3 regions of the Kitasatospora sp. NBC_00374 genome follow, and region 1 is predicted to be linked to each of the others. Evidence: riboswitches for the same ligand, from Rfam matches in the RefSeq annotation. Region 1 holds a riboswitch; each other region holds the start of a gene.
The links. A riboswitch is a leader RNA that binds a small molecule or an ion and turns the genes downstream of it on or off. The one in region 1 is predicted to bind cyclic di-AMP.

Region 1 (3,264 bases):
GCAGCCGGTTGAGCTCCTCCTGGCCGCCCGCGATCTGGCTCTGCAGCGCGGCGGCCTCGGTCTGCAGGCGCCGCTGGCACTCCTGGGCCGCGTTGTATCGCTCCGAGGCCTGCTCGGCCTCGTCGTAGAGCTGGTCGACCTGGGCCTTGACGTCCTTCTTGGCGATCGGCTCGGCCGGCGGGCCGGGAAGGGCCTGGGCGCTGCCCGCGACCGTCACTCCCAGCGCCGTGGTGGCCGCGGCCGTGACGGCCAGTGCGCGGGCGAGCCGCCGGACGCCTGGCAGTTGGGGACGGCGGTGCACGGTCATGCTTCGGCGACTCCGTTCCTGCGGCCGGGCCACCGCCGCCGCCCGGGGGTGGGCGGCCGTCCGTGCGGAGGTCCGGGGGCAGACGTTAGCGAGTCATGGCGAGCTAGTCCAAACCCCTCCAGTAGCGAATATTTGACCACTAATCGGACAGCTGCCCCATCGCGCGGTCCCGCCGCAGGCCGGCGGCCACAACGCCACCGGCCCGGCCCTCACGGGGAGGGCCGGGCCGGTGGACGGAGGTGAGGCGAGGTCAGGGCCGCACGATCGCGTTGATCGACGCCATGGTGGCCGACTCGTAGCGGACCACGGCACCGGTGTGCGGCGCGTGGATGACCTGCCCGTTGCCGACGTACAGCGCGACGTGGCTGGCGTCGCTCTTGTAGATGATCAGGTCGCCCGGCTGGGCGTTGGCGATGTTGGTACCGACGTTGGTGCCGGCGCCCCGCTGGTCCTGCGAGGTCCGCGGCAGCGACACGCCGGCCTGCGCGTAGGCCCACTTCATGAGGCCGGAGCAGTCGAAGCTGCTCGGGCCGGCCGCACCGTAGGAGTACGGGCTGCCGAGCTTGGACTGGGCGGCCGCGATCGCGGCGGCGGCGTGCGTACCGGCCGGCACGTTGACGGCCACGTCGGTGCGGGCCGAGTCGCGGGAGGCCCGCTCGGTGCTCGGGGCGGCGGCGGTGGCCTTGGCCTTGGCCTCCGCGGCGGCCTTGGCCTCGGCGGCGGCGAGCTCGTCGCGCTCCTTCTGGGAGAGCGACTCCAGCAGGGCCGTCGCCTTGGCGATCTTGGCCTGGACCTCCTCCTTGTCGGCCTTGAGCCGCTTGGTGGTGGCGTCCAGCTCGGCGAGCTTCTGCTCGGCCTCGTGCTTCTGCTGGTCGAGCTTGCCCTGCTCGTCCTTGAAGGCCTTGAGCACGTCGGCCTGCGAGCTGCCGACCTGGTTCATCGCGCCGGCCTGGTTGAGGAAGGAGTCCGGGCTGGCCGAGAGCATCAGCTGCACGGTCTGCGGGATCCCGCCGGTGCGGTACTGCTCGGCGGCGATCTCACCCAGGCTGCCCTGAATGGTGCTCACCTGGGCCTGCTGCCGGGCGACCTGGTCCTGGATCTGGGAGACCTGCTTCTGCAGGTTCTGCTCCTTCTCGACCGCGGCGTTGAACTCCTCGGTCTTGACCTCGGCCTGCTCGTTGAGAGCGTCGACCTGAGCCTTGACCTGGTCCTTGGTCGGGGCCGGGTCGGCGTGCGCGCCGGACTGCGACGAGAGCGCCACGGCGGTGGCGGCAGCGGCGGTCAGAATCGAGACACGGGCCCGGCCGGCGGGCTTGGGACGACGATGGGACGCCACGAAGGCGGACTCCTTCTTCCTCACACCGCCTACCGGGTGAGCTGACGGGTTCGGGCCGGAAGACACGCCCTACAACGCCTCACCGACTGCCCGTCAGGCACGCGGACCACGTCCGCGCACCGCTCCGGCGGTCGACCTGGCGCCGATTCACCCCGAGGAACGTGGTTCCCCGGCTCCGATACGCAGCACCCCGACAGGGGCTTCCCCGTGGGCAGTCAGGCTGCCCAGCTGCTTCTCGGACTCGGCGGCGACCACCGTTGCCACCCGGCTGGGTGGACGACTGGGCGGCGGTCCGTGACCTGACCCTAGTAACCCATCCGTGATCCGTTCAAATCCTTGTCAGAAAAAAGGCGGAATCCTTGCCATGTTCGATTGGGATTACGACCGACAGTGACAGAACCCCTACCCAGGGCTGATAAATATTCAGCATATGGTCGCAAAATGAAACGCCCGGACGTGTCGGAGATCACAGCGGGATCTCGACCCGGTCCGGGCGTGTCATGGAGCGTCAGTTAGCCCTTGAACAGGGCAAATGTCCGAAATGGGACGGGGTGGACGGGGCGTCGGCCCGCGCCGGATACCTGCCTCAGACCCGGCGGATGGTCTTGATCGGCATGGCGTCGGCCTTCATCACCTTGACCACGTCACCGGTGCGCGGGGCGTGCACCACCAGGCCGTTGCCGATGTACATCGCCACGTGGTGCGCGTCGTTGTGGTAGATCACCAGGTCGCCGGGCTGGGCATTGGCGACGTTGGTACCGACGTTGGTGCCGACGGTCGCCTGGCTCTGCGAGGTACGCGGCAGCGAGACGCCGGCCTTCGCGTAGGCCCAGACCATCAGACCCGAGCAGTCGAAGGTGCTGGCGCCGGTGGCCCCCCAGACGTAGGCCGAACCGCGCTTGCTCATCGCGGCATCGACCGCGACGGCGGCATAGCCGCCGGGTGCGGGAAGGTTGGAGAGGTCGAAGCGGTCGTCGCTGCGCGAGGCCCGGTCGCCCATCACGGCGGCCCGGTCGGCCGCGCTGAGCTGGCTGAGCAGCTTCTGCGCGTCCTTGAGCTTGGACTGGACCTCGGTCTTGGCGTCGTTCAGCGCCTGGGTGCTGCGGTCCAGCTCGGCGAGGACGGCCGCGGCCTCCTGCTTCTGCTGGTCCAGCCGGCGCTGCTGGTCCTTCAGCGACTTCAGGGTGTCCGCCTGGGTGCTGGCGGCCTGCTCGAAGCTGGACGCCTGCGCCAGGTAGCCGTCCGGGTTGGTGGAGAGCATCAGCTGCATCGACGGGTCCATGCCGCCGGAGCGGTACTCCTGGCCGGCCACCGCGGCCAGCCCGGAGGCCAGCTCGGTCATCTGGCCCTGGCCGCGCGCGACCTGGTCCTGCAGCTGGTCGGCCTGCTTGCGCAGCTGGTCCGACCGCTCCTTGGCGCCGTTGTAGCGCTCGGCGGCCTGCTCCTGCTCCTCCAGCAGCTTGTCGACCTGCGCCTTGACCTCGTCCTTGTTCGGCTTGGCGGGCGCCGCGTGGGCGCTGACCTGGGCGGACAGGGCGACCGCGGTCGCTGCTGCAGCGGTCAGCACGGTCACCCGTGCGCGGCTCGGCTGCTTCGGACGGCGGTGGGAGGCCAAGGGGGT
Region 2 (3,264 bases), 450 kb from region 1:
AGTCGCACAGCATCAAGATGGGTGTTGACGGCTTCCGAATCTGCCAGTTCCGGATGGTCGCAGCCGAGGAGGCTGAGGTCGCCGAGGATGTGGTGCCGTTCCATGGCGACCTCCCCCATCAGCCGGCGCGCACCCGAACCTTCACGGTCCAGCGGTCCGTCCGCAACAGCGTGGTCATCCAGCAGGTGAAGCAGTGGCACGGCGGACAGTGCCAGCTCTGCGCCCTCACGCTGGAGATCCCGGGGGGATCCACCTACAGCGAAGGCGCTCACATTCAGGCCCTCGGCCGACCGCACCGTGGACCTGACGTCACTGAGAACGTGCTCTGCCTCTGTCCCAACTGCCACGTGCTCTTCGACAACGGAGCCCGCTACCTGACCGATGACCTCCGGGTCATCGACGGGCTGACGCATCAGGAGCTGGCCGCCCTGCGGACCCACCCACGGCACCGGATCGACGTGCGCTTCGTCCGGCAACATCGCGGGCGCTGGATATCGGGCTGACACCGAAGCCTCCCCCCTCGCCAGCACAAGCAAGGACGATCTCCAGCGCAGAAGTTGGCTCGCCCGCGGCCGACTTGGTCGCCACCATCGGTCAGATCGCACCGGGCCAGCGTCCAGACCTGGGCATGCCGGAGGCCCGGCCGGGGACGGGGTGTCCCGGGCCGGGCCTCCGGCGGGTACGGCTGGGTGGTCCGGGGATCAGACCTTGACGCCGTGGGCGGCCAGGTAGGCCACCGGGTCGATGTCGGAGCCGTAGGCCGGGCCGGTGCGGATCTCGAAGTGCAGGTGCGGGCCGGACACGTTGCCGGTGGCACCGGAGAGGCCGATCTGCTGGCCGGCGGTCACGGTCTGGCCGACCTGGACGCCGATCGAGGACAGGTGGGCGTACTGGGAGTACTTGCCGTCGGCGTGCTTGATGACGATCTCGTTGCCGTAGGCGCCACCGTTGCCGGCGGAGACCACGGTGCCGGCCGCGATGGCCTTCACCGAGGTGCCGGTGCCGACGACGAAGTCGACGCCGGTGTGGTAGCCGCTGGACCAGGCCGAGCCGGCCTGGTGGTACGGGGTGCCGATCGGGCCGCTGACCGGGGCGACGTAGCCCGAGGTGGCGGCGGGGGCCGAGGCGGCCGGGGCCGCGGGGGCCTGGGTCTTCGGCGCGGCCGGCTTGGCGGCGGCGGGCTTCGGGGCCTCGGGCTTGGCGGCAGCCGGCTTGGCGGTCTCGGCCTTGGGGGCCGGGGTGACCGGGGCGCGGTGCTCGGAGCGGGAGGCCTTCGAGGTGTCGGCCTGCGGGGCGGCCGGGGCAGCCTGGGCCGCGGCGTGGCCGGCGACGTTCAGCTTCTGGCCCGGGAAGATCAGGTTCGGGTTGTCGCCGACGACCTGACGGTTGTCCTGGTACAGCTTCTGCCAGCCGCCGTCGACGTGCTGGGCGTCGGCGATCTTGGACAGGCTGTCGCCGTGGACGACCTCGTAGCTGTGGTCGGCGGGGGTCTGGGCGGCGGCCGGGGCGGCCGGCGCGGCGGCCGGGGCCGGGGCGGAGACGGCGCCGTGGGCGTCGGCGGAGGTGCCGTGGGCCTGGGCGGCGGTCGCCGGGAGCGCGACGGCAGCGGTGACGACACCGGTGGCGACGGCAATTCGGGTCAGACGGGACAGACGGGGACGACGGTGCTTGCCCTTAGCGGACATTGAGCGGTTCCTCTCCGACGCCTACGAGGTGAGCTGTCGGGTTCGGACGGGAGATCGCCCGGCCGTGAAAAAGACACGGCTTCACCCCAAGCCGGCCCGGAGAATCCGGAACGGCACTTACCTTGGGTCCCCCGCTCCTGCCGTGCACGGATGGTGTGCGTCGGCCCCGGGCAGCGGCAGGACTCGGCGTTCCGCCCGGTGGCCCCGCCCGGCGTTTGCCGGGCAGGTCACGAAGCAAAACCCATGAAGCGTGTACGGAGCAAGTGACGGAGCGTAAGGAACGAAACGGACATAAGATCACTTGGGCCGAAAGTCACGCTCCGCTGTGACCTTGAGGCCGACCGCAGCCGATTCGCTCACTCCGGGAATGCGCACACGCACAGGGAGTGCCGAATTTCACGCCACGCGACGGCTATATCACCGTCAGGTGGTCGACGTGGAATCGAAGGTGACTCCCGTCACCCGTCCCGGTGCCCGCCGTCACGGATTTCACCACCGGTACGGCCCCCGGGCCGTCGCCCGTCGCCCCCGGAGGCCCGCTCCCCTCCCGCGCCTCCCGCGCCCCTCCCGCGCGCCCCTCTTGTGCCTCCCGCGCCCCCGCGCCTCCCGACCCCATCCGACCGGCCCGCCCGCCCCCGTACGGCGGCCGACGCGCCCGCTCCACGCGCCCCGGCGGTACCTGAGACGGCGCCAGTTGTCCGCTGGTTTCCCGCGACCGGGTGGCGGCCGATAGCCTCACACGCGTTCGAGTCCCCCACCGTTGAGCAAGGAGCCGGCCTGTGCGCCCGGAGCACCGACTGGACGTCATACAGCGCAGCGTGATCCGCGAAATGGCGCGCTTCGGACAGGGGTTCACGGTCGACGGCGAGCTGCTGCGAGGGCCGGGCACCACGGCCGTGGCGGTACGGGAGCACCCCGGTGACGGCGGGACGGGCCATGTCGACCTCGGCTATGTCCTGCATCTGGGCCGCGCCGACGGCCCGGTGGTCTGGGACTGCGCGGCCGGGCTCGGCCGGACCGAGGAGGAACAGCTCGACAACGCCGTCCGGATGTGGGCCACCACCACGGCCACCGCCGTGGTCGAACTGCTGGACCGCCGGGGCGAGTACGGCGACCACTACCGCTCGGCCGAACTGCCCGGCTGGCAGGCGGTGCAGGGTCCGGCCGCGGTGTTCGGCTTCGGGTCACGTCAGTTGGCGGACTGGCTCGCGGACCATCAGCCGCTGCCGGTGCTGGCGGACGCGCTGCGCCAGGAGTTGACCGGGCCGCAGGTGAACGGTGTGAAGCTGTTCCTCGGCGGCCGGGCGGGCGAGGACGTCGCCGAGGTCCGGGTGAACGGCGTCGTCTCCGACCGGGCCTCGGCCGCACTGCGCGCGCTGGACTGGCCGCGGGGTGAACGGCTCTGCTGGGCAAGGCTGTTCATCCTGCTGGTGGCCGAGTCCGCCGAGCAGCCGGCGGCGCGGGCGGGCGGCGGCGCCGAGCCCGCCGAGACAGCGGTCGTGAGCCGGCGCCCGAGGCTGCTCGACCGTTGGCGTCGCGCCAGACCGCAGCGCGGCTAGCCCGGGGCGGCCCGCCCGCC
Region 3 (3,264 bases), 2.0 Mb from region 1:
GGCCTCGCCGCCCTGGTCGTCCAGCAGGGCCAGGGCGTGGTCCACGACGGCGGCGGGGGTGAGTCCGACCCGGGGCATCAGGCGACCTCGTCCAGGAAGGGGAGCAGGGCATCGGCGGTGGCCTGCGGGAATCCCGCCATCGGGTAGTGGCCGCCGCCGTCGATCATCACCTTACGGGCCTTCAGCGCGGCCGCCTGGCGGTCCGCCACCACCTCCGGCTTCGGGAAGTCGGGGTCCTTGCCGCCCATGATCACCAGGGCCGGGCAGCGCACCGCGGAGGACCAGCCGACCGGCGCGGAGTCGCCGGCGACGTACCCGCGGACGGCCGCCCTGCGCCCGGGCTCGCGCAGCATCGCGACCAGCCCGGCGCGGTACTGGTCGAAGTCGGCGGGCCGGGCGGTGGGGAAGTAGAGCCGCTGCGCCGCGCCCCACAGGGCCGGGAACCGCACCACGGCCGCGCCGAGGGTCTTGACCAGGGCCTTCTGGAAGGCGTTCGGCGGGAGGTTCTCGATGAAGGCGTCGATCAGCGCGATGCCGGCCACCCGCTCCGGCCGGTCGCCGGCCAGCCTGACCACCGTGGCCCCGGTGTAGGAGTTGCCGACCAGCACGGCCCGCTCGATGCCCAGGTGGTCGAGCAGGGCGAGCACGTCCTCGGCGATCGCGGCCGGGGAGTGGTCGGTGAAGCCGGTCGAGGACTCTCCCAGGCCGCGCAGGTCCATGGTGATCACCCGGTGGCCGGCGGCGGTCAGCAGCGGGACCAGCTGGCGGTAGGCGGTGCGCTTGTCGAGCATGCCGGGGAGCAGGACGACGGGGAGGCCGGCGCCGGTGGCCGAGTCGTCGAAGGCGATCCGGCCGCCGGGGACGTCGACGTACCGGGTGCTGGTGCTGGTCATTGCTGCCTCCTGAGCTCCTCGACGGGCGCTCGACCGGTTCGGCGAACCCCTGTAGCTCCAAAGCTAAGGCTAATAGCCTTAGCCGTCAAGGGGTGGCCGCTGCCCTGGGGTAGCGTGCGGCTGATCGCAGTGCCCGTGCCCGTTCGAGCGCCAGGAGGCGTCGTGCCCTTCATCAACGTCAAGCAGCTGTCCGGACGGAGCGACGAGCAGAACGCCGAGATCGTCCGGGCCCTGACCGAGGCCTACGCCACGGTCACCGGCGTGGACCCGGAGAAGATCTGGGTCGCGGTCGAGGAGGTCCCGGCCACCCACTGGTCGGCCGGCGGCGAGACCTTCGCCGCACGGAAGGCGAAGGCCGCCGAGGTCGGCTGAGCCGCGCTGCGGAGCGCGGCCGGGGCGGGAGTCAGGCCCCCTCGATCCGGAACGGGTCGTGTTCGGCCAGCAGCTTGTCCAGCCGGGCCTGGTCCACCCGGGTGGTCAGCTCGTCGGCCTCCTGCCGGTCGCGGATCACCTTGGCCAGGGTGAACGCCGAGGTGATCTCGTACAGCAGGCCGACGGCCAGGAAACCCCGCATCCAGGAGTCCACCGGGAGATAGGCGATCCCGGCGGCGAGGGCGGCGGTGGCGAGGGCGAAGGAGATGACGGCCTGGACGAAGTACGCGGCCGTGGTCCTGGACTGCATCTTTGTGCTCATGTCGAAAGGGTCTCCAAGTCCCTTTCCCGGCACATGAGTACGGATACTCAACCGGTCGGTAGCAGTCCGTCACGGGCGTCGGCCCGAAAGCGGGCGAACCGCCCCCGGGCGCCCGGCCGGGTCGCATTCTCTCCGCCGAGGCGCTTGGAATCATGGGGCGCATAGGATTAACTTTCGATAACGCAGCGCGGTACGAAACGCCGTACCCAGACGGCACCGTGCGCCATCGCTCAATCCGCGGGCACGCCTTCACCGGCGGGCCCGGGGAGCCGGGGAACCACGTTCCTTGGGGTGAATCGGCCAGGCCCAGGCCAGGCCGTAGGAGACCTTCCTGCTCCGAACCCGTCAGCTAACCCGGTCGGCGAGAGGGAAGGAAAGGAGCACGCCTCCGTGGCGTCGACGCACCCGCTCCAGGGCACGGCCGCAGGGATCCAGCTGCTCGACCACCCGGTCCCGGTGGGCCCGGTCCACCCGGTGGACCAGAACGCCGACCCGGCCCGGCACCGGATGCCCCGTCAGGCCAGGAGCAGCGGGCCACTGCTCGGCGTCACCGCGATGACCGCGGCCCTCAGCGCCACCGGCTTCGCCGCCGCGTCCTCCGCCCAGGCCGCCCCCGCGCCCACCCCCGCCCCCGCCGTCTTCGCCGCCGACTCCTTCGACCAGGACCAGGCACCGGCCGCCGCCCAGGCGCCCGCCGCCGACCCGGGCCTGGCCCTCGCCGCCCGGATCCAGCAGCAGGCCGACGGCCGGAGCAGCGCCGAGGAGACCGCCCGGCTCGCCGCCGCCCAGGAGGCCGAGGCCAAGCGCGCCGCCCAGCAGGTCCAGGTCCAGCCCTCGGTCCAGGTGCAGGCCCAGCCCTCGGTCCAGGCCCGGCCCCCGGTGCAAGCCCGGGAGCAGGCCGACCACGCCCCGCGGGTCGCGCTCGCCCCGCCGGTCGCCGACTACACCCTGAGCGCGCACTACGGGCAGTCCGACTCCTACTGGTCGCACCTGCACACCGGGCTCGACTTCGCCGCGCAGACCGGCGCCCCGGTCACCGCCGTCGCCGCCGGCACCGTCACCTCGGCCGGCTGGTCCGGCGCCTACGGCTACCGGGTCATCCAGACCCTGCCGGACGGCACCGAGGTCTGGTACTGCCACCTCTCCCGGATCGCCACCGCCGACGGCCCGGTCGCCCCCGGTACCGTGCTCGGCGCGGTCGGCGCCACCGGCAACGTCACCGGCCCGCACCTGCACCTGGAGGTCCGCCCCGACGGCGGCGCCCCCGTCGACCCGCTCGCCTGGATGCAGGCGCACGGCCTCAATCCGTAGGCTCCTGGACGGCCGACGCCTGGTCCGCCAGGTACGCCTCGATCTCGTCGTTGCCCGGCTCCGGCGCCAGGTCCGGGTACTCCTCGACCAGCAGCGCCGGCAGGCCGGGCACCGTCCACTCCCCGTACAGCCGCAGCGCCTCCACGGCCACCGTCGCCTCGAAGCCCTCGAAGTCCCCGGAGAGCTCCTCGGGCATCGGCCGGCCGAGCGCCGTCAGCTCGGCCAGGTTCCGGTAGCTGCGCTGCATCAGGCCCTGCTCCAGCAGCAGCCGCGCGCCGTCCGTCGCCATTCCGATCATCAGCAGCCGGGTCGGCCCCCAACCGCCGTCCCGTTCCTCCGCGTCCAGGCCCGGAACCGCCGCGAACG

Region 2: another riboswitch for cyclic di-AMP. It lies ahead of OG871_RS13760 (peptidoglycan DD-metalloendopeptidase family protein); the one in region 1 lies ahead of OG871_RS11705 (NlpC/P60 family protein).
Region 3: another riboswitch for cyclic di-AMP. It lies ahead of OG871_RS21050 (M23 family metallopeptidase); the one in region 1 lies ahead of OG871_RS11705 (NlpC/P60 family protein).

The regions. Positions count from the first base shown of each region.
Region 1 covers NZ_CP107964.1:2,617,740-2,621,003, forward strand. Annotated here, with positions in the region: gene OG871_RS11700 (NlpC/P60 family protein) at 1-307, opposite strand, end outside; gene OG871_RS11705 (NlpC/P60 family protein) at 558-1,643, opposite strand; cyclic di-AMP (ydaO/yuaA leader) riboswitch at 1,654-1,841, opposite strand; gene OG871_RS11710 (NlpC/P60 family protein) at 2,230-3,258, opposite strand.
Region 2 covers NZ_CP107964.1:3,063,002-3,066,265, forward strand. Annotated here, with positions in the region: gene OG871_RS13755 (YDG/SRA domain-containing protein) at 1-503, shown strand, start outside; gene OG871_RS13760 (peptidoglycan DD-metalloendopeptidase family protein) at 702-1,685, opposite strand; cyclic di-AMP (ydaO/yuaA leader) riboswitch at 1,691-1,851, opposite strand; gene OG871_RS13765 (DUF6348 family protein) at 2,465-3,244, shown strand.
Region 3 covers NZ_CP107964.1:4,666,474-4,669,737, forward strand. Annotated here, with positions in the region: gene OG871_RS21030 (TetR/AcrR family transcriptional regulator) at 1-78, opposite strand, end outside; gene OG871_RS21035 (alpha/beta fold hydrolase) at 78-893, opposite strand; gene OG871_RS21040 (4-oxalocrotonate tautomerase family protein) at 1,056-1,265, shown strand; gene OG871_RS21045 (YiaA/YiaB family inner membrane protein) at 1,297-1,587, opposite strand; cyclic di-AMP (ydaO/yuaA leader) riboswitch at 1,805-1,966, shown strand; gene OG871_RS21050 (M23 family metallopeptidase) at 1,978-2,898, shown strand; gene OG871_RS21055 (hypothetical protein) at 2,888-3,264, opposite strand, start outside.